Regions from separate parts of the Psychrobacillus psychrodurans genome, predicted to be linked through region 1. Evidence: riboswitches for the same ligand, from Rfam matches in the RefSeq annotation. Region 1 holds a riboswitch; each other region holds the start of a gene.

Region 1 (5,804 bases):
TGTGAAATGATTTATCCATATAAAGGTAAAACACCGACTATAGACGACTCTGCTTTTATAGCTGATTATGTCACAATAACAGGTGATGTGACAATCGGTCCAGAGACTACAATTTGGTTTAATACGGTAATTAGAGGGGATGTTGCTCCTACTATTATTGGAAGTAAAGTAAGTATACAAGATTTAAGCTGTTTACATCAGAGTCCAAATAAGCCACTTATTATTGAAGATGAAGTAACTATCGGACACCAGGTGACTTTACATAGTTGTACTATACGTAAAGGAGCTTTAATAGGAATGGGATCGATTATTTTAGATGGTGCTGAAATTGGAGATGGTGCATTTATCGGAGCTGGAAGTCTCGTACCGCCTGGCAAAAAAATACCTCCAAATTCATTAGCATTAGGCAGCCCAGCAAAAGTGGTGCGTGAGCTAAATGAAGACGATAAAGCTGATGTACAAAGAATTATCCGGGAATATGTAGAAAAAGGTCAATACTATAAATCCCTTCAAAAATAATTTGTTAATGATCTTTCTGGTAAAAGAAAACTATATATGCTGTTCAATTCCTCCTGAAACGAAAATTAGCTGTATTATTAGATAGTTATTATTTGTATGAAAAAAGGCTTTCCATTATAGGAAAGCCTTTTTTGTTCATACTACTTATAATCCAGCTTTTTCTTTTAACGCTGCAGCTTTATCTGTTTTCTCCCAAGGAACATCAATGTCTGTACGACCAAAGTGACCATATGCAGCTGTTTGTTTGTATATTGGACGGCGAAGATCTAGCATTTTAATAATTCCTGCTGGACGAAGATCGAATAGTTCACGAATGTATGAAACTAATTCAACTTCTTCTACCTTTCCAGTGCCAAAAGTTTCTACAGCAATTGAAACTGGTTTAGCTACACCAATTGCATAAGCAAGTTGTACTTCACAACGATCTGCAAGGCCAGCAGCAACAATGTTTTTAGCAACATAACGTGCAGCGTAAGCAGCAGAACGGTCAACTTTTGTTGGATCTTTACCAGAGAATGCTCCCCCACCATGACGAGCATAACCACCGTAAGTATCTACAATAATTTTACGTCCTGTTAAGCCAGCATCACCCTGTGGTCCACCAATTACAAAGCGTCCAGTCGGGTTGATAAAGTATTTTGTATTTTCATCTATTAAATTTGTAGGAACAATTGGATTAATTACTACTTCTTTAATATCTTTTTGAATTTGTTCTAAAGTTATTTCTGGATGATGTTGTGTTGAAATAACAATTGTATCGATATGAACAGGATTATTGTTTTCGTCATATTCTACTGTTACTTGAGTTTTTCCGTCTGGACGAAGATAGTCTAAAGTTTCGTCTTTACGAACTTGTGCTAATCGGTGAGATAGTTTATGCGCTAAACTAATAGGTAGCGGCATAAGCTCTGGTGTTTCATTACAAGCATAGCCGAACATTAAACCTTGGTCTCCTGCTCCAATTGCATCAATGTCAGAATCACTCATAGAGCCTTCTCTTGCTTCTAAAGCTTGGTCCACACCTTGCGCGATATCAGCTGATTGTTCGTCAATTGAAGTAAGCACAGCAGAAGTTTCTGCATCAAAGCCATACTTAGCACGTGTATAGCCAATTTCTTTAATAGTAGAACGAACTACTTTAGGGATATCTACGTATGTAGATGTAGTAATTTCTCCAGCAACTAATACTAGTCCTGTCGTCACACTCGTTTCGCAAGCTACACGAGCATTTGGGTCTTCTGCTAAAATTGCATCTAGAATTGCATCAGAGATTTGATCACAGATTTTATCTGGATGCCCTTCTGTTACTGATTCTGATGTAAATAATCGACGTTGCGTCATAGATTATTCCTCCTATATCCCGCGAGATTTCTCTCAAGAATTGATACGGTACTCATTCCCATGTCAAGCCATTCAAAATGTTTCATGCATTTTCATCACATAAGAGTAAATGTAATTGCTGTGAATTGAAGTTAACTTGAAGCCGTTTCGGACTTGGCACACAAGGATAAAGGGCGATGTTAAATAAAAAAACCTCTCACTCACGTAAATACACATGAGGAAAGGTATTAATATCATAAGCACCTTTCACTCTTATCAAATCAAGGAATTTCACCTTGTCTCAGGTTTGGCACCTTTGTAATAATAAAACAATTACAGGTTGCCGGGTTTCATAGGGCCTGACCCCTCCACCAGCTCGGGATAAGAGTATCCGTTCAATTCATCATCATACGTAAATACGTAGCAGAAGTCAACTATTTTTTTGTTTGCATTTTATTCACAAAAGAAAAATATTAACTTCATTAGTATAGACTAATTACTTTAATGTGTTATACTATTTCACATATCTAGAAAAACTTCCTCTTTTTTAGAGGAAATATAAAAAAAGGATGGTATATTCAAGATGAATTCAATCGATACTGTGAGTGAACTGAAAGAATTGTTAGCAGGAAATAACGTTAGCAGCCAATTGTCAGTGCCACAACTTGTGGAAAAAGCTACAACAAGAGGAGAAGCTGTTTTAACTTCTACTGGTGCAGTAAAAGCCGAAACAGGGAAATATACTGGCCGCTCCCCACAAGATAAGTATATAGTAGATGAAGCTATTTCAAAAGACAAAATCGATTGGGGCTCAGTAAACCAACCAATTTCTTCTGACGTTTTTGATGCTCTATATAAAAAAATGATTAACTTCTTAAACAAACAAGACGAAATCTTCGAGTTTAAAGGATATGCAGGGGCAGATAAAGAATCACGTCTAGGTATTCAAGTAATTAACGAATACGCTTGGCATAATCTTTTCGCTCATCAGTTATTTATCCGTCCAACACAGGAAGATCTTGCTACACATACAACAGACTTCACTATTCTTTCTGCTCCTAATTTCAAAGCGGATCCTGCTGTAGATGGTACCCGTACAGAAACGTTTATCATTGTATCCATGGAAAAACGCACTGTGTTAATCGGTGGTACTGAATATGCTGGTGAGATGAAAAAATCAATATTCTCTATTATGAACTATTTGCTTCCAGAACAAGACATTTTACCAATGCACTGCTCTGCAAATGTTGGAGATGACGGGGACGTTGCATTATTCTTTGGTTTATCAGGTACAGGTAAAACTACCCTTTCTGCAGATGCTGGCCGTAAATTAATCGGTGATGACGAGCACGGCTGGTCTGATAATGGCGTATTTAATATTGAGGGTGGTTGTTATGCAAAATGTATCGACCTAACTCGTGAAAATGAACCTCAAATTTGGGATGCTATTTCATTTGGAACAGTATTAGAAAACGTAGTGGTAGATGCCGAAACACGCGTTGCTAACTATGCTGATAATTCATTAACAGAAAATACTCGTGCTGCTTATCCAATTCAATATATCGAAAATATTGTAGAGCCTTCTGTTGCTGGTCACCCAAATACAATTATTTTCTTAACTGCTGATGCATTTGGCGTATTGCCTCCAATCAGTAAACTTACAAAAGAACAAGCAATGTACCACTTCTTAAGTGGATTTACTTCTAAACTTGCTGGAACTGAACGTGGAGTTACATCGCCACAACCAGTATTCTCTACTTGCTTCGGTTCACCATTCTTACCATTACATGCAACGGTATATGCAGAAATGCTTGGTAAGAAAATTGACGAGCACGGTGCACAAGTATTCTTAGTAAACACTGGTTGGACTGGTGGAGAATACGGTGTAGGTAACCGTATGAAGCTTTCATACACTCGTACTATGGTTCGTGCTGCAATTGATGGCAAGCTAAACAATGCTGATACAGAAACAGATACAGTATTCGGCTTAGCTATTCCTAAGCAAGTGGAAGGTGTTCCTTCCGAGGTACTTATACCTCGTAATGCTTGGGCAGATAAAGCTGCATATGATCAAAAAGCAGCTGAGCTAGCTCAGTCGTTCCGTGAAAACTTTAAAAAGTTTGGTACTGTATCTGAAGATATTTCCGTTAAAGGCGGACCATTAGCTTAATAAATTTAAAATATAAAAGAGCCCAAAATGAATAATTTGGGCTCTTTATTTTGAGTATTTTACATTTACTAAAATTTGTTAATTTAAAAAATAAGGATAATATTTAACAACCGTCACCAAAAAACTAACCGCTATAAATGCCAAAAGCCCCAAAGTAATAGGTGTCATCTTAAACTGAAATGGCATTATACCCCCGTTGTCTAGACCATTCTGTCCTTTTGCAAAAGCATTATATTCGTTATTTGTTTGATTGTTGTTTAATTGAAATAACCAAACACACCCAAATATAGCAAGTCCCCCTAAAAATATCGTATCTATGAAACTCCATCCAAAGAAAAGTGAAACTAACCAAAGTGAAAGTGTTTCAATAGCTACTGTAACTGCAATAATATAAACTTTATTCATTAAATTTACCCCCTATTAGAACTTTAAGATTTTTCTGATTAATTAATTCTAATACGGATTTCCTAACTAAAAAGATTCATTTTTTGAACTGATCTAGTCCACTTTTTAAAAGCATCACTTCTTATCATAGATATTCAACGCCTTCATTATTTTCACCTTATAAAATTTATTGTTACTTGAATCAATTTCATAAAGAATATTATATAGTTAAATCAGAACAAAGCTGATTTCCTCTTTAGGCGGACGCTTTCCGCGGGGTGAGTGATGAGCTATCACCGTCAGTAGCGGGTCGATATAATATCTCATCTGACTCACTCATCCCACTGGAGTCGCCGCCTGCCACTCCAATCAACGGGATCGCTTTTAAAAAAACGAATAAATATTACGATATTAAGTAAACATTTGTATTTTTAAATAAAACAACTAATTATGAAATTGACTCACTTATAACAAAAAAATCAGAAACAATAAAGTTTCTGATTTCCACTTACATATAAACTTACGTTAACTACCGGGGAATTGACTCTCAACCGGAATTGTTCTAGATAGATAATTGTAACCTATAATTAGCATTAGTCACCATTAGTCGCATGATATTCACTATCAGCTATTTTCGGAAATATTTCTACAAACTTCTCTGCTTCCTCTTCATTGACCTTATATAGAATAATTTCTGAACCATAGTGACCTACTTCCATTTGTTCAACTCCATCCTGTTGGAAGAACATCGTAAACCACTTTAAACCACCTTTTGGATCAACCGAATAATTTCTAAAATAGAGCCTATTTTCATCCGTGAGATTAATAGTAAACACTTTCATTAGTCCTTCCGTTTGAACGGAAACTGCTCGAGAGTTTAATTCTTCTAAAATGTCTAGTTCCTCCATCCAACAATGGATCACCACTTCTTCGAATTCATTTGTGTATTGATCCCACAAATCCTCCCAAAAACTAGTATCTACAGGAAACGAAGATTTCCCTTCTACACTCATTGCCTCAGTTGTTACTACAACATTGCCCATTTTTAAACCCCTCTCTGATTTTTCATCCATTGACATGCATCTTTTACTACACGTCTATTTATTTTGCTTGGAAAAAAATGTGTGAATTCTGGATAATACCAGGTTTCAACTGGTATACTATTCCCTATTAATGCTTGCTCTAAAACCTTTGCATGCTCAAAAGATACATTATTATCTCGTTCACCATGTATTATAAGAGTGGGCACGTTCGTCTCCTCTATACGAGGTAATACATCTCGCTGCTCATACCCTAATGGGAATTTAGTAGGAGTACCTCCGATTACACGTTTCATCATTTTTCTCATATCTAATCTTTCTTCGTATGTTAAATAAATATCAGAAACACCAGCCCATGTAACTAAGGATGT
Region 2 (5,804 bases), 1.0 Mb from region 1:
CTTTGTTGACCGTGCTTAAAGCCGATCTAAATACTTCTATCAATATAGCTGTAGTGCTGAAAGAGAATACGATAAAAGCGTACCAAATAGGGTTGATATCGTAGACGTTTATGTTGAGATTATACCTCTCAAAAAACAAGGAAAGTATTAAGGGGACACTCGCATAAACGATGAAAATTTGAATAATAATCGGTGTACCTCTTACGAAGGAAACGTATATTCTTGAGAACCAGTTTAATACAGGCACTTGATTGATACGTGTTAAAGCCAATAAAAAGCCTAAAGGTAGTGCAATAAGCAAAGCTACAACGGTAACGAGAAGCGTAATTGGTACACCGGATAATGCAATGAAGAATGTATCGATTAAAAATGTATAATTTAAACCTTCCGACATTATTTACACTCCTTAATTTGTGTTAATTGTATGCTTTCCTTTGCTAAATACTTTTTCAAGCTTTCCAAAGAACTTTTCGATAAGTATGGATAAAATCCAGTAAACTAGTGCAAGCGCGATAAATATCTCTAATGCATGTGTATTATAGTTTGCTGCAATGATTAAATTGGCTTTCCCAACGATATCGATTAGACCGATAGTATATGCAAGTGACCCCTCTTGAAGTAATGCGATAAGGCCATTTCCGAAGTTAGGAAGTGCAACTACAAGTGCTTGTGGGAAAATGATTCTTCTATATGCTTGAAAGGGACTTAAACCAACGCTAACAGCAGCTTCAAATTGACCTTTTTCTATGGACTCATAGGCTGATCTAATAACCTCTGCCATGATAGCTGCGAATTGTAAGGTGAAGGTAATGACGACAAATACTGCTGTATTTAAATCATGTAAATATAAACCGAAGTTATCGGCTAAAGCAGGTACACCGTAATACACTAAAAACAGTAGTACGATAGATGGTGTACATCTTAAAATCGTTATATAGAAGTTTGCTATTTTTTGAGCAATTTTACTCTTTCCAAGCTTCATCATAGCGAGAATCAAACCAAAAAAAGTACCGAAAATAATGGATAATCCAGCAACGACAAAAGTTACTTTTAAAAATGGAAGCAATATCGGAAGTGAGTTCCATATGTACGATACATCAAAGTATTTTTCCATATTGTGCATTATTCCCCCTATGATATTTTAAAGGCTACCTGTGCATCCTGCGCCAGGCAGCCTCTATCCCGAATAAACGGGCAGTGACACTTCCAATCCAAGGCTTTATTCTATAGTAACTACTTATAGGTGGAACAACTGCCCGTAAAACTCCTAAAATAAGGTGGGGTGAAGAAAACCCTACTAATTGTTGTTTTACGTTATAGGAATCTAACAATTATCTTTCAACTTGGTCTAACACTTCAAAAAGGTCTCGACCGTAGAACTCTGTACTGAGTTCATTTGTTTTCTTTTCTTCTTGTAATTGCTTAATAGCTTTATCGTAAGCATCTGCAAATTCTTGCTCTTTTTTGTTGAATAATGGCCATGTCTTGATAACTGCAAATTCATTGTAAACAACTTCATCTTTTAGATTATAGTAAGGACCAGTTTCATCTAAAACCTGTTTTTGGAATGGTCCTTCAATTATTACTCCGCCGTCAACACGCCCCTCATTGACCCATTGGATTACATCCACGGTAAATGCATCACCTGCATCTAGTTTTACAGGGTTATTAGGATTTGCTTTGTTGTATTCATCAATTACAGTATACTGCGCATTATTTGCGGCAATCGGTGCTAAAGAATATTCAGCAGTTGCAAAATCCTCTAACGATTTAATATGCTCATTTTCTTTTTTCAATACGAGACCTGCACTACTTAAACCAAGGAATTCCTTGGGGAAAATAAATTTTTCTGTGCGTTCCTCTGTCCAAAAAGCATTTTTCACACCAACCTGAAACTTGCCTTGCTCTACCCCGATTAATAGATCATCACTTGTAGTCCCTACATATTCAAATTCATATTCAGGTAGTAGTTCATCTACTAGTTTCATAATTTCTACATCATATCCAGTGGCGTTTCCGTTGTCATCCAACCATGAAATAGGTTTAGAGGCCATGTCATATGCTACTTTTACTTTGCGAACATCACCACCTTCTGATGAAGTAGAAGCCTCCCCGGAACTACAAGCCGCTAAAAAAGTTATGGATACTAAACCAACCGCCACTAATTTAAAATACTTATTCATGTTCATTCTCCTTATCCTTTTACTAAGTTTTTATTATTTACTTCTTCTAACGCTGAAAGTGCTAGTTTCTTAATAGTCATATCATCCATAGGAGGATTATGTAGTCCCGCTCGGACATCTCGATAATAGCGTTGTAGTGGATTAGTTCGCTGTAAGCTTTTGGCACCAACTAAACGCATTGCTTTATCAACAATAGTGATGGCTGAATTAGTGACTATATGCTTTGCCACGCTTACTTCATTAGAAAGTAGTTCTTTTGTAACATCATTGTCATAGGAAGTAGCAACTCCATAAATGACTAATCTTGCCTTCGTAAGCTCTAAATCTATTTCTCCTAAAAGCTGTTGAACGTTTGGCAGCTGTGCAATAGATCCGTTCAAGCTATTTGGTGAATGGGTATTGGCAAATTGTACTGCGTAGTCTCTTGCTGCCTGTGCGATTCCGAGATAGGTCGCTGGTATATGTAATAGCCACCCATTAATCTTTCCACCACTTGCGAACTCGGGGAGCTCTACTAGATTTGACTCATGAACGATTACGTTATTCAATACTAAGTCATTACTACTCGTTCCTCGCATGGATACAACATCCCAGGTTTCTTCAATGGAAAGGCCAGCTGTATTGCGAGGAATAAGGAAGAAACCAACTTTTTCTTTTTCCTCAATCCATGCAGATGTTAAAAAGTAGGATAGTACAGGGGATGCGGTCGTGAATATTTTACGTCCATTTAGTACCCAAGAATCTCCTTTTCTTATGGCTATAGTTCCAGGCCTACCCCCACGCGTTGGGCTTCCAGTTTGAGCTTCACTGACAGAACGATTTATGAGTGCGCCATTTAATACTTCTGCTGCAAAAAAGTCGAGTTTCTCTTTTTTCCAAAGTTTGTTTTCAAATAGTTCACCAACAACACCTAAGCTCCAACCTACTGATAGGGCTGTGTTGGCATCAAAGCTAGCAAGTGTTTCTTGTAAAAGAACCATATCGTATACAGAAAATCCATTACCACCATACGATTCGGGTAGTGTAAGGCTTGCATATCCGATATTGATCAAATCATCCACGTTTTCTTTTGGAAAAATAGATTGTTCATCAATTTCGGCGGATTTACTTTTAAATTTTTCTTCTAACTCATATAACTGATTGATCCAATACTGCTGTTTTTCCGTTTTGATGTACAAGTTATTCACAGTTGTCGTCTCCTTTTGATTTTAATTATTCCTATGTGTTAAGTTGGTTTTAAATGCAAATAAAAAACCCTTTTGAAAATCAAAAGAGTAAGTAATTTTATGTACACTTATCTCTCAAGTTTCTTGCTGGAAGTAGCACCATACCATAGAAGTGGCGGTTGCTGAAGCATCATCGGACCAGTCCCTCAGCTTCTCTTAATAAGTAGTATGGAGTTGTGGGAATAATCGTACTACTTAATCTGCAAGAAGTCAATAGTAATTCTTATCGATTTAGTATGAATTAAGTGTTTGATTCTATTTTAGGGGTTTTTGAACTGTCATTCAGGGTATAAACAATAGTGTAGATATAAGTAGAGGAGGAGTTTGTTTGGATAAGAAAGTAACTGGAAATAGCAAAGATGAACAATTAGAAAAATTCCGTGTGGACGATCAAGGACAAGCATTGACTACGAATCAAGGACTAAAAATATCTGAAGATGAATTTTCTCTAAAAGCAGGAGAACGAGGTCCTACTTTGATAGAAGATTTCCATTTTCGTGAAAAAATGACGCATTTTGATCATGAGCGCATACCAGAAAGAGTAGTACATGCTAGAGGTTATGCAGCTCATGGGGAATTCGAATTATACGAATCAGCAAGTGAATTTACGAAGGCAAAGTTCTTACAAACACCTGGCACAAAGACTCCAGTGTTTGTAAGGTTTTCTACTGTGGCAGGTTCACGTGGATCTGGTGAATTAGCTCGCGATGCTAGAGGATTCGCTACTAAGTTTTATACGGAAGAAGGAAATTATGATTTAGTAGCAAATAATATTCCTGTCTTTTTCATTCAAGATGCTATTAAATTTCCAGACCTGGTGCATGCTATAAAGCCAGAGCCACACAATGAAATTCCGCAGGCTGCGACTGCACATGATACGTTTTGGGATTTTGTTGCTAACAATCAGGAGACGGCACATATGATCATGTGGACAATGTCAGATAGGGCTATACCACGTAGCTTTCGTATGATGGAAGGGTTCGGTGTAAATACATTTCGTTTCATTAACGAGGCAGGTAAATCCCATTTTGTAAAATTTCATTGGAAACCACTACTTGGTACCCATTCAGTTGTATGGGATGAAGCACAAAAGATAAATGGGAAAGATCCGGATTTCCATCGTCGTGACCTATATGATGCGATTGATAATGGGGATTATCCTGAGTATGAATTTGGAGTCCAACTTATCGCAGAGGAAGACGAATTTAAATTTGATTTTGATATTTTGGATCCTACTAAACTATGGCCAGAGGAAGAGATACCAGTAAAAATTTTAGGGAAGATGACATTAAATCGTAACGTAGATAATGTATTTGCTGAAACTGAGCAAGTTGCGTTCCATCCAGGAAGTGTTGTACCAGGAATAGATTTCTCAAATGATCCACTACTTCAAGGACGATTATTTTCTTATACAGATACACAATTAATCCGTCTTGGTGGTCCTAATTTTCATGAGCTACCGATAAACAGACCTGTTTGCCCATTCCACAATAACCAGCGTGATGGATATGGAAGACAATCGATTAATGTGGGAAGAGTGAGCTATCATAAAAACTCTCTTGCTGGGAATACTCCGATACCTGTTAGTGAAGCTGAAGGTGGGTATTCGCATTATCAGGAGAAGATAGATGCTCGAAAAGTTCGTGCACGAAGTGAGAGCTTTAAAGACCATTTTTCGCAAGCTAAGTTATTTTGGAATAGCATGAGTAATCCAGAAAAAGAACATATTATTAGCGCATTTAGTTTCGAACTTGGTAAGTGTAAAGAATTGACTGTTCGTCAACAAGTTCTAGAGATGTTCGCGAAAGTTGATTTGGATTTATCGAATAAGGTAGCGGAAAATTTAGGACTTGTAGTGCAAGGTGTGAGTACTACAACTACTACAAAATCTTCCCCGGCACTTAGTCAGTTAAATACTTTTATGAAGCCACATACTAGAAAAATAGCTGTTTTAGTTGGAGAAGGGTTTGAAGAGGATTTACCTACAATTCTAGCAGATTTAAAAGCAGGCGGAACAATGCCAGAAATAGTGAGTGATCATCATGGATCAGTTGTTGGAGCTGATGGGACGTTGCTGCCAGTAGACCATACTTTCTTAACAGCTGATTCGGTATTATTTGATGCGGTATATGTAGCAAGTTTACATGGTAAAACAGCTATGTTTGAAAAAGAGGCTACGTATTTCATCAAGGAAGCTTATGCACATTTTAAACCGATTGGCGCTACATTTAGTGGTGAGCAACTAGTCGACAATCTTCACTTTACTGGTCAAGCTGGTGTACTCTCCAAAGAATCTGGGAAAAGTTTCGTGGACAGTTTCTTAAAAGCTATTGCTACGCATCGATTCTGGAACAGAGCAGTATAAATATCAAGTGGGCATGTCCAACTATTAGGA
Region 3 (5,804 bases), 880 kb from region 1:
TTCTACTCATGAGACTGTCCCTCCAGTTCTTCCGTTGCTACACCTTGAGAATCTAAATAGTGTATAGCATTTCTAACCTGGTCCTTGTCGCCAATTAAATGGACCACTATATTTCCGACAATGCCATTTTTAAGTTCGATAATATTGGCAGTTAATATGTTCGGTTTGACATTAAATTTTTGACTTACTTCAGCTAATAAAGGTTTTCCAGTGCTGTCCCCGACAAATGTTAAGCGAGTGACTGCACCCGTAACATTTAGCTGAGAAATTAAAGAAGTGGATAAATTACGCTGACTTATTGTATTTAAAAACTTTTTAGTAGTAGGGTGTGTAGGTTTAGTAAATAGATTAATAGCTGTATTTTGTTCAACAATTTCTCCATTTTCCATGACATACACATGATCACAAATTTTTTGAATGACATTCATTTCATGCGTGATTAAAAGTATAGTAATACCTAATTCTCGATTTATCTTTAGAAGCAAATCTAATATGGAATCAGTAGTTTCCGGATCCAGTGCGCTTGTTGCTTCATCACTAAGCAATACTTCGGGTTCCTGCGCTAGTGCACGGGCTATTGCGACACGCTGCTTTTGGCCACCAGATAACTGGTTTGGATAGTTTGTATGCTTGTCAGTTAATCCAACTATTTCTAAATATTGATCCACTCGTTTTTTTACTTGCGCTTTATTATATCCAAGTAGCTTAAGTGGAATGGCGATATTATCATAAACAGTTGCTGTTTTTAATAGATTAAATCCTTGAAATATCATACCAATTTTATTGCGGGTTTCACGCAATTTAGGGAGGGGAAGGGAAGTAAGTTCAACACCGTTAATAAAAACTTTGCCTTCCGTTGGCTGTTCGAGTAAATTTACGCATCGAATCAGTGTACTTTTACCAGCACCGCTATATCCAATGACTCCATGAATTTCTCCTTTATTAACCTGAATATTTACTTGGTTTACTGCCTTTACTATTCCACTCTTGCTTTTAAATTCTTTCGATACATTTTCTAACTCAATCATTTACTATCTTCCTTTCTAAAGAAAACGCTACCGAAGTCGGTAACGTTTTCAAGTCCATTATTCGTCCCAGCTAGCTAATACAGAACCTTTAAACTCTTCTTCGATAAACTTTCGTACTTCTTCCGATTGATATGCTTTTACAAATTTTTGAATCGTTGGATCATCTTTATTTTCCGCACGAACAACAACAAAGTTTACATAAGGTGAGTTAGAAGACTCTAATAATATAGAATCCTCTTTTGGGCTAATTCCTGCTTCAAGTGCAAAGTTTGTATTAATGGCAGCTGCATCTACTTCACTTAATTGTTTTGGTATTTGAGCAGCTTCTAGTTCAATAAATTCCAAGTTTTTTGGATTTTCTTCAATGTCATAAATACTAGCTGTTTCTCTTTTGTCTTCTTTAATTTTGATGTAGCCATGTTCTTCTAAAATGTATAGTGCACGCGCGCCATTCGTTGGATCATTTGGCAAACCAAAAGTTGCACCGTCTGGTAGATCATCAATTGACTTGTATTTTTCTGAATATACACCCATTGGATTTAAAATTGTTTTTCCTACTGGTACTAAGTCAGTACTGTGATCCTCGTTAAACGTGTCTAGGAAAGGTTCGTGTTGATAGCTATTCGCATCTAAATCACCTTCTGATAATGCAGTGTTAGGTAGAATATAATCAGAGAATACTTTAAGTTCTACTTCTAAACCATCTTTAGCTGCTACTTCTGCAGCTACTTCTACAATTTGTTCATGTGGTCCGGCAGTTACTCCTACTACTATTTTGTCTTCATTGATTGCTTTAGCTTCTGACGCAGCGTCAGACCCACAAGCTGCAAGAGTTCCAGTTAATAATACCGTTGATAATAAAAATCCAATCTTTTTCATTTGTCATTCCTCCGAATAATTATTAAGAACGTTGTATAAATATAAAAAGCCTCTCTTCCAGTAGAAAGAGAGGCGCATACATACGTTTGTCCTCTCTTATCTATCAAAACAAAATGTTTTGCAGGATTTAGCACCTTTCCATATACAAAAAATATATGGATGGTTGCCGAGCTTCATCGGGCCAGTCCCTCAGCTACTCTTGATAAGAGATATCAGCTATTAAGTTTTCCAACAGTTCATAAAATATAATTTACTACATCAAATTATTAAAGTCAACAGACTTTTTTTATAGTTGCATATATCATTCGAATTAGTTTATGTTTAATAACAATAAATAATTATACATAGGGAGTGTGTAAGCGTTGTCAAAAATTAGAGCAAATTATGCTGTAGGGCAGCTAGGGAAGATAGTGAGCGCACGTTTAATTTATGGAACTGATCTGCTGGAAGGGATAGAGGAATTGTGTAAAGTAAATGGAATTCAATCAGCTACAATTCTTAGTTGTTTTGGTAGTTTTCAAAGATGTGGATTTGTGTATTTAGTACCAAATGAAGATTCCCCTATAGGTGTAGGATACAATAATCTTGTGGTGAAAGAGGGGCCAATTGAGTTCTTGCAGGGTACAGGAGTTGTATGCCAAAGAGATGATCAATTTGAAACGCATTTCCACGGTACAATATGTGACCAAAATGGCAAAATTTTTGGTGGTCATTTTATTAAAGGTGAAAATCCTGTTATTACAGTAGACCTAGTGTTGGCAGAAACTGTTGATATGGAGTTTAAGAGACAGTTTGACGAAGAAACTGGAGCTAATCAGTTTTATCCTGTAGAAACAAATAAAGAAAAACCTAATCAGCTAAATAAATGAAAATTGCAGCCCTACATTAAAGGGCTGCAATTTTTTAAAATAAACTAAGCTTTCCAATGCGTGTAATTGCTTCTCTTAATCGATCTTCATCTACTAATAAACCCACGCGAACATACCCTTCGCCGTATCCACCAAACCCATTGCCAGCAGCAACTGCTACATCGGCTTCGTTCAAAAGTAAATCTGCAAAAGCTTCACTTGTAAAATTATCGGGAACAGGTAACCATGCGAAAAAGGAACCTTTTGGTGCATTCACCTGCCAACCAATACTGTTACAAGATTCAATAAGAGCATTTCGTCTGCCCTCATATAAATCCACTAATTCCTTTACACATTCTTGACTATCATTGAGTGCAACCGTTGCAGCATCCTGTATGGCAGGGAAGAGACTAACAAATAAGTGGTCTTGAATTATATTTATAGCTTCAATAATTTTAGCGTTCCCAACAGCAAAACCAACTCTCCAGCCAGCCATATTATACGTTTTGGACAATGTGTACATTTCAATACCTACGTCTTTTGCACCATCAGCTTGTAAGAAACTAATTGGCTTCTCTCCATCAAAACCTATTCCACCATATGCAAAATCATGGACAATGGCAATGTCCTTTTCTTTTGCCAACGAAACAGTTTCTTGGAAAAATTCTAAATTAGCGATAGCGCCAGTGGGGTTATTTGGATAGTTTAAGTACATAAGTTTAGCTTTTTGTTTTTGCTCCTCTGTTAAGGAACTGTAATCAGGAAGGAAATTATTTTCCTTGAGTAATGGCATCGTGTCAAACGCTACATTAGCAAGTCCTACCCCAGATAAATAATCAGGATAGCCTGGGTCAGGAAGTAGCATTAAATCATTTTCATTCATCAGTGCCAACGGGAGCTCTACTAAGCCAATTTTAGTGCCAAATAATATCGCTACTTCAGTTTCAGGGTCAATGTCAACATTATATTCTCGTTTATAGAAATTGGCTGCCGCTTTTTTAAATTCTCCAGTTCCACGAAATGGACTATACTTGTGGTTTAATGGATTGGCTGCCGCTTCCTGCAGTGCTTGTACAATATGCTCAGGAGTAGGCTGATCAGGATTACCTTGTCCAAGATTAATCACATCTCTACCTTCTAAAACTGCGTCTCCAACTTTTTTTACTAGTGTAGCAAAAAACTGTGAAGGTAGATTTTTTAAACGGTTTGAAAATTCCATGTTCGTAACCTCGTTTTCTAATAAGTTGCATTTGTTAGTCAAATCTTATAACCTTTTTATTATTATGTCTATAGGGGTGTCAAAAATGAGAATTGCATGTGTCCAATTAAATATAGCTTTTGGTAACCCAAAAGAAAATTTTAGAAAAGTAGAAGAAAAGATTCGGAAAGCAGCGATGTTAAATGCAGAAATCGTCGTACTGCCTGAAATGTGGAATACTGGTTATGACTTAACAAAACTTGATGTAACAGCTGATGTAAACGGAGAAGAAACTAGAAATCTCCTAACTCGGTTAGCTAGTGAGTTACATATTCATATTATTGGAGGCTCCGTTTCAACCCAAAAAAACAACCATTTCTTTAATACGATGTACGTAGTAAATAATATTGGAGAGCTGATTGCTGAATATGATAAAGCGCATTTGTTTAAATTAATGGATGAGCATCTATACTTAGAGGCAGGAACAAGCAAAAATATCTTCACGCTGAATGATGTCGAAATGGGGGGCGTTATCTGTTATGATTTACGTTTTCCAGAGTGGTTCCGTGCCCATTCATTGGCAGGAGCGAAAATTATTTTTGTACCTGCTCAATGGCCGGCTACTAGAGTTGATCATTGGAAAATATTATTACAAGCTCGGGCGATTGAAAATCAATGTTTCATCGTTGCAGTAAACCGGGTCGGAGAAGATCCTAACAATTCATTTAACGGAAATTCGATGGTAATCGCACCATGGGGCGAGGTTCTTTGGGTTGGAGCTGATGAAGAAACAATAGGTTTAGTAGATGTAAACATGGATGATGTGGAAGAAGTAAGAAAAAGGATTCCGGTTTTTAAAGACCGTAGAGTGGACCTATATTAAAAGATATAGTGCTATCTGTATTGACGTACAGATAGCTTTTTTGTATGGTTTTCTAAAGGGGGAATTAAAATGGTAGAAATAATTCGCGCGATTCAAGATGAGTACCCGGAGGATTTTGCTTGGTGTTATGGTTGTGGGAGAATGAACAAAGAAGGGCATCACTTTCGTACAGTATGGGATGGAGAGCAAACAGTAACTATTTATGAACCGAAGGAAGAGCATATAGCGATACCTGGTTTCGTATATGGCGGGCTAATTGGGGCATTAGTCGACTGTCATGGTACAGGTTCTGCATCGCTTGCTCTACATCGAAAGAATGGATTTGAACCAGGTAGTGGAGAAACACCACCTCGCTTTGTTACTGGTTCCTTGCATGTAGATTTCCTAAAACCAACTCCGCAGAAAATTGTTCTAAAAGCAATTGGCCATGTAGAAGAAATTCATCCTAAAAAATTCAAAGTTACTACAGAAGTATTTGCAGGAGAAGTTCTCTGCGCTCGTGGTGAAGTGATCGCTGTTCTAATGCCTGCATCTTTTGGGAAACAATAAATTATATAGAACCTGCTAATAAACAAATTGTTTTTATTAGCAGGTTCTTTTTTATTTTGGCTATGTTAAAAAGAAAGTGTTGATTTTCCGTGAGGTGGTATTGAAATATTCACTTTAACAACCACAGCAGATTAATTGAAGAAGAAAAGCTAGCCACTTATGTCGCATTACGGATTCTATAAAATATTTTTATTCTTGGAAGGAATTCATTTGTGGAATAGAGAATTATAAAGTAAATGACAATACTATAGTAGAGGTGAGTAACATGGGGTTTCAGGCTGATAAGATATTCGTAAATTTAGCAGTAAAAGATTTAAATAAGTCTAAGGCGTTTTTCTCTAAATTGGGGTTTGAATTCAATGCTCAGTTTACCAATGAGCTTGCAGCAAGCATGATTATTAATGATAATATATTTGCTA
Region 4 (5,804 bases), 120 kb from region 1:
TTTAACTTCTTCTAATATAACTGCATGAGGTACGTTCGATGCACCTATTACAAGTTTACTACCCTCTTCTTCTCCGCACGCTGCAAGTGTTAATGCACTCACTGATAATAAAGCTCCAGCTAATAACTTCTTCATTTTCAAATCTCTCCCTTTTTACCTATGATTTCTATGTGATCGAGTACTCTCGTTTACACCTATTATCGTTTATCTATTTTTGTAGTAATTAAATCGCCTATCCACTGAATTATAAATACCATGATTAATATTAGTATTGTGGCAACAAGTGTTACATCTGTTCTACCTCTTTGGAATCCATCTAAGAATGCTAGCGTTCCTAGTCCCCCAGCACCTATAATACCGGCCATAGCTGTATAACCAACTAGTGAAATTCCCGTAACCGTAATCCCTGATACTAATGCGGGCATAGATTCTGGCAGTAGAACCTTCCAAATAACAGTAGAAGTTTTAGCGCCCATCGATTTAGCTGCTTCTAGTACTCCTTTATCAATTTCTCGTAGAGCTATCAACACCATACGAGCGTAAAATGGAGCAGCTCCAATAACTAAAGCTGGGAATGCAGCATTTGGCCCACGCATTGTTCCAACTAAAAACTTCGTTAATGGGATTAATAAAATAATCAAAATAATAAATGGAATGGAACGGAATATATTAACGAAAGCACCTGTTAACCAGTTTGCTAACTTGTTCGCCCATGCTTGATGAGGACTAGTTAAGAAAAGTAAAAGACCGAGCACTAGCCCAATAATTGCTGTCAGTATAGTAGATACTGCAGTCATATATAATGTTTCAACGGTTGCTTCCCACATTTTTGGCCAATCAACATTAGGAAATAAATCATTAATCATTGTTGATCACCTCTGTATTTACTTTTTGTTCATGTATATAGCGGATGGCCTCATCCACCAATAATGCATCTCCTTCTAGTTGAAGGATTAAGGTACCAAATGCGCCATTTTGTGTATGCGAAATATTACCTTGAACAATATTGACTTCTAAATCAAATTGCTTAATAAGTCTAGACAATATTGGTTGTTCTGTTTGCTCTCCAACAAATACTAGCTTTATCAGCTTGCCATTTGGATATAGCTCTTTTAAATGCTGTATTGTTTGTATTGCTTTATTGGAATCACTGACTTGCGAGACAAAACGTTTCGTAATAGGTTGTTGCGGGTTTTGGAATACATCTAGTACTTTTCCTTCTTCTACCACATGACCTTTTTCCATTACTGCAACACGACCGCAAATCTTTTGAATAACCTGCATCTCGTGGGTAATCAATACAATTGTCAGCCCTAATTTTTCATTGATACTAACTAATAAGTCTAAAATTGAGTCCGTAGTTTCTGGATCTAACGCAGAGGTCGCTTCATCGCAGAGAAGCACTTCTGGACGATTGGCTAATGCCCGTGCAATTCCGACACGTTGTTTTTGTCCTCCTGATAGCTGTGAAGGATAATAATGTCCGCGACCTTCTAAACCAACTAAATCAATTAGTTCCTCTACTCTTGAAGAACGTTGTGCTTGTGGAACACCAGCAATTTCTAATGGAAAAGCAATATTTTCCGCAACCGTTCTTGACCATAACAGATTAAAGTGTTGGAAAATCATACTTACCTTTTGTCTTACTTGACGAAGCTTCACTTCATTTATCTTTGTAATATCTTGATTGTTGACGATAATTTGACCCGAAGTTGGCTTTTCTAATCCATTCAATAATCGAATAAGTGTACTCTTTCCTGCACCACTGTATCCAATGATGCCGAAAATTTCACCTTTCTTTATGTCAAGATTCACCTCTTCAACTGCAACGATTGTACCTTGTTTCGTGCTAAATTTTTTCGAAACATTATTTAAACTAATCATGGGAACCTTGCCACCTTTCTACGAAATGCTCAATTGCCTATCTATCTTCAAGAAATATTGTATGAATTTTTAATCCTGCATTTTAAAACTACTCAATGAGTCAACAGTTACTATGTAAATACATATACTTCCCATTTCTATCTAAAAAAACCCTCCTGCAAAAGAGCAGAAGGGTTTTAAGTTATTTATTTTAATAACGTTCATCCATTCTCTCATTTCCCAAAGCAATAGCTTTGCGTGATTTGGCACCATTTCATTTACATGACGGTTGCCGGGCTTCATAGGGCACTTCCCTCCACCACTCTTAATAAGAGTAACACTATTTAATTTGTTGGTATATCGAATATTATCACACGACTACTTGCTCGTCAATACTTTTTATTGTCTCTAATATAAATGGAACTGCTTGAAATGCATATATCTTTTTATGTACAGTTCCACCTTTAGCGATTATCAGACATGGTACGCTTTCAATATAATAATCCATTGCAAAATTCTCTAGATAGTTAATATTTGCTTGGCCAATTGAAAAAGGCATCATCTCTTGTACAACTTGCATCATTTTACTTGCAACTTGGCATGTTCCACATAAGGGTGTATAAATATAGAACATTGTAAGCTGACCACTGTTCTTATGGTCGTTCCACTGTTCAAGTGTCCATTCATTCACATTACATCATCCTAAAGTAAATATTGTCTCTTCACTTTTATATTAACACTTTTTAATATGGATGCCAAAACTTTGAACGGTGTAGTCGCCACTTCACAATACATTGGATTGGTATATAGATGAATAGCTTCAGGGTATTCTTTCCTGACGATGGAGCGAATTTGCTCACCTGATCTATCCGCATCTAAAAACGCATAAATAGGAATACCGTCGTAAGGACTTAAAATCTCTTCTAGCTTTACATTGGATATCGTTCCGTTTGTACAAATAATTTCTGTTGATTCATCAAGTAATTTTAAAAGCTTTAATTTATCTGATCTTCCCTCAACTATAATTATTTTTTCACTAAAGACAATAGCCATTCAGCATCTCTCCCAACTATGCCCTTTCCAATATTATATGAAAAAAACGCCGACATTAAGCGGCGTTTTCATAATTATTCTGAAATTAATTCTTCGTATTTTTCTGGAGAAAGTAAACCATCGACTTCCGTTACATCAGCTGGCTCTACAACAATCATCCATGCATTTTCATAAGGGGATTCGTTTACATATTCAGGGTTATCTTCTAATTCTGTATTTACATCTACTACTTTACCGCTTATTGGTGCATACAGTTCAGATACAGTTTTTACAGACTCTACACTACCAAATGGATCTCCTGCTTTAATATCATCTCCGACTTGTGGAAGCTCGACAAACACGATATCTCCAAGCTCTGATTGTGCAAATTCAGTAATACCGATACGGATATTTCCGCCTTCAGTCTTTACCCATTCGTGCTCTGCTGAGTATTTTAAATCTTTAGGTGCGTTCATATATATACCCCTCTCCATTAATAATACATTCATCTACTATATTCACATATTTTTATAGTAAAAACAAGTGACTTTAAGAAGTCTTCCAAACATCCTCAAACTGTTGTTCCTTGAAGCCTAGCGTTAATTTTTCACCATCAAAAACAACTGGACGTTTAATAAGCATTCCATCAGAAGCAAGCAAGGCTAATTGCTCATCTTCTGACATTGTTGGAAGCTTGTCTTTTAGACCAAGTTCACGATATTTCATACCAGAAGTATTAAAGAATTTTTTGAGTTCTAAGCCACTTACTTCGAACATTTTTTGAAGCAAATCTTTAGTTGGGGGATTTTCAGCTATATGGTTGTCTATGTATTCTATATCATTGTCCTTTAACCATTTGCTCGCTTTTCTACACGTTGTACATTTAGGATAGCCATAATATTGAATAGTCATGTTGTACCACCTTTTTCTTTTTATCATACATAATAGTGTAAGAGATGAGCAATCATTTTGAACAGTGAAATGTTTTTATACAATGAATTATAATTCATAAAAAGATATTAAATAATTAAATCTGAACATTAGGTTATGACCACTAGATCCATATCACACATCTAAATTAAGAAAAGCCTGGCAAAATGACGCCAAGTCCTCTTTCAACAAAAACCTAGATATGCAGTTGACCTTCGCTTCGCTCCGTCCAGGGTCTTCTGCTCGCGCTGTCCCACTGGAGTCGCAGTCGCCGCCCGAAGCGGAAGTCAACACTAGAGAAAAGCTACAAACTATTCCTAAAGTAAGCTCACGGAGGTGCAATTTTGTGAGCTATTCACTTCTTTCTAGTGCAAATACTCACTATTTCTCTTTATTTCCACTAGTGTAAAAGAAAACCTACTTTACTTTCCTCCTCTATTATTGGATCCACACATTTCTAATGCAAATGCGATTACAATAGTTTGATCCATCTCTAAAATTTGACCAATCTTATCATCTAAGAGATAAGCTGTGCTCAATCTTCTAATGAAGTACTTCACACTGCTTGATTGTAGTGCAAGGTGGCGACTCCAGCGGGAATAGCGCGAGCTGAAAGCCCCTCAGAAACGTAGTGACGAGGAGATTGAAGCCGTGCCCGCGGAAAGCGTCCACCTAGAACGGAAATCAGAGTAGTTCTCACTATTTAAAATGCTTTTATGAAATTGATTCAAAAGGATATTAAAATAGTGAAACTCAAAAATTTGGTTATGCTTATTTAAAGGTTAGGAATACTAGATCCATATCATACATGCAAATGTAAAAGCCGATTCATTAAGAACCGGCTTTTACATGTATTTCATTAAAGAACGTATTTTTCTGCTTCGATTAGTTTAACGGATGCTTCACGTTTTTTCTCAATAACATTGTATGGTGTGTAGCGTGTTAATTTACGTAATGCGGAAATCATCATACGTTGATTATCCCCATCTACAGATGCAATTAGTGTCTCTTTTGCTGCCTGTTCGATTTCAATAAAAGCTTCTTGTGTGAAGATTTGTGTATAAAGAAGTTTTTGTGCTGCTTTTTCTTCTCCATCACGTCCAATTGCTTTTTCTGTACGTAGAACTGCTGATTCCATTGCAAATAAGTTATTTGCTATGTTAGCGATGTTCACTAGTACTTCTTGTTCTGCCTCTAGTTTTGTACCAAAACGTTGTGCAGCAAGACCAGCAACTAGAATACCAATTTTCTTCGCATTAGCTACTAATACTTTTTCTTGTGCAAGAGCTTCCGTACCAACCTCTTCTGGCATCATCATTAATAGCTCTTCTTGTAAGCCTTGAGCCTTTTGAAGAAGTGGTAATTCACCTTTCATCGCTTTTTTCAGGAATGTTCCTGGAACGATTAGGCGGTTAATTTCATTTGTTCCTTCGAAAATACGGTTAATACGCGAATCACGGTAAATACGCTCTACTTCATACTCTTGCATAAATCCATAACCACCATGTAATTGAACAGCTTCATCAACGATATAATCTAGAACCTCAGATCCTACTACTTTGTTGATAGAACATTCAATTGCATATTCAGCGATTGAAGCAGCAATTGCTTTGCCGTCTTTTTGCTCTTCTGCACTCAATTGACTCATACGCTCTTCAAAATAACCAACAGTACGGTATATTAAACTTTCAGTTGCATACAATTTAGATGCCATAGTAGCCAGTTTGTTTTTCGTTAAATTAAAGGAAGAGATTGGTGTCTTAAATTGTTGACGCTGATTTGTATAAGAAATTGCTAATTCTAATGCGCGTTTAGATCCACCAATTGTACCTACCCCTAATTTATAACGACCAATATTTAAGATATTGAATGCGATAATATGACCGCGACCGACTTCCCCTAATAGGTTTTCTACAGGAACTTGAGCGTCCTCTAGGATTAGTGTACGAGTAGAAGAAGACTTAATCCCCATTTTCTTC

What was found. A riboswitch is a leader RNA that binds a small molecule or an ion and turns the genes downstream of it on or off. The one in region 1 is predicted to bind S-adenosylmethionine.
Region 2: linked by a shared signal. The riboswitch ahead of ACQCPR_RS18290 (acyl-CoA dehydrogenase family protein) and the one ahead of metK (methionine adenosyltransferase) in region 1 are both predicted to bind S-adenosylmethionine.
Region 3: linked by a shared signal. The riboswitch ahead of ACQCPR_RS08325 (MetQ/NlpA family ABC transporter substrate-binding protein) and the one ahead of metK (methionine adenosyltransferase) in region 1 are both predicted to bind S-adenosylmethionine.
Region 4: linked by a shared signal. The riboswitch ahead of ACQCPR_RS13595 (methionine ABC transporter ATP-binding protein) and the one ahead of metK (methionine adenosyltransferase) in region 1 are both predicted to bind S-adenosylmethionine.

Annotation. Positions count from the first base shown of each region.
Region 1 covers NZ_CP189791.1:2,651,124-2,656,927, forward strand. The annotation lists gene ACQCPR_RS12805 (gamma carbonic anhydrase family protein) at 7-519, shown strand; gene metK (methionine adenosyltransferase) at 664-1,860, opposite strand; SAM riboswitch class I at 2,110-2,227, opposite strand; gene pckA (phosphoenolpyruvate carboxykinase (ATP)) at 2,423-4,009, shown strand; gene ACQCPR_RS12820 (hypothetical protein) at 4,088-4,414, opposite strand; gene ACQCPR_RS12825 (hypothetical protein) at 4,987-5,436, opposite strand; gene ACQCPR_RS12830 (alpha/beta hydrolase family protein) at 5,439-5,804, opposite strand, start outside.
Region 2 covers NZ_CP189791.1:3,696,020-3,701,823, reverse strand. The annotation lists gene ACQCPR_RS18305 (amino acid ABC transporter permease) at 1-394, opposite strand, end outside; gene ACQCPR_RS18300 (amino acid ABC transporter permease) at 407-1,123, opposite strand; gene ACQCPR_RS18295 (transporter substrate-binding domain-containing protein) at 1,332-2,183, opposite strand; gene ACQCPR_RS18290 (acyl-CoA dehydrogenase family protein) at 2,195-3,370, opposite strand; SAM riboswitch class I at 3,475-3,575, opposite strand; gene ACQCPR_RS18285 (catalase) at 3,738-5,774, shown strand.
Region 3 covers NZ_CP189791.1:1,768,578-1,774,381, forward strand. The annotation lists gene ACQCPR_RS08315 (methionine ABC transporter permease) at 1-10, opposite strand, end outside; gene ACQCPR_RS08320 (methionine ABC transporter ATP-binding protein) at 3-1,028, opposite strand; gene ACQCPR_RS08325 (MetQ/NlpA family ABC transporter substrate-binding protein) at 1,086-1,907, opposite strand; SAM riboswitch class I at 2,001-2,116, opposite strand; gene ACQCPR_RS08330 (PPC domain-containing DNA-binding protein) at 2,270-2,776, shown strand; gene ACQCPR_RS08335 (pyridoxal phosphate-dependent aminotransferase) at 2,811-3,974, opposite strand; gene ACQCPR_RS08340 (carbon-nitrogen family hydrolase) at 4,060-4,836, shown strand; gene ACQCPR_RS08345 (PaaI family thioesterase) at 4,906-5,385, shown strand; partial or broken gene ACQCPR_RS08350 (VOC family protein) at 5,651-5,804, shown strand, end outside.
Region 4 covers NZ_CP189791.1:2,772,051-2,777,854, forward strand. The annotation lists gene ACQCPR_RS13585 (MetQ/NlpA family ABC transporter substrate-binding protein) at 1-135, opposite strand, end outside; gene ACQCPR_RS13590 (methionine ABC transporter permease) at 198-866, opposite strand; gene ACQCPR_RS13595 (methionine ABC transporter ATP-binding protein) at 859-1,884, opposite strand; SAM riboswitch class I at 2,094-2,198, opposite strand; gene ACQCPR_RS13600 (thioredoxin family protein) at 2,234-2,554, opposite strand; gene ACQCPR_RS13605 (toprim domain-containing protein) at 2,566-2,916, opposite strand; gene gcvH (glycine cleavage system protein GcvH) at 2,991-3,371, opposite strand; gene ACQCPR_RS13615 (arsenate reductase family protein) at 3,445-3,807, opposite strand; gene ACQCPR_RS13620 (acyl-CoA dehydrogenase family protein) at 4,685-5,804, opposite strand, start outside.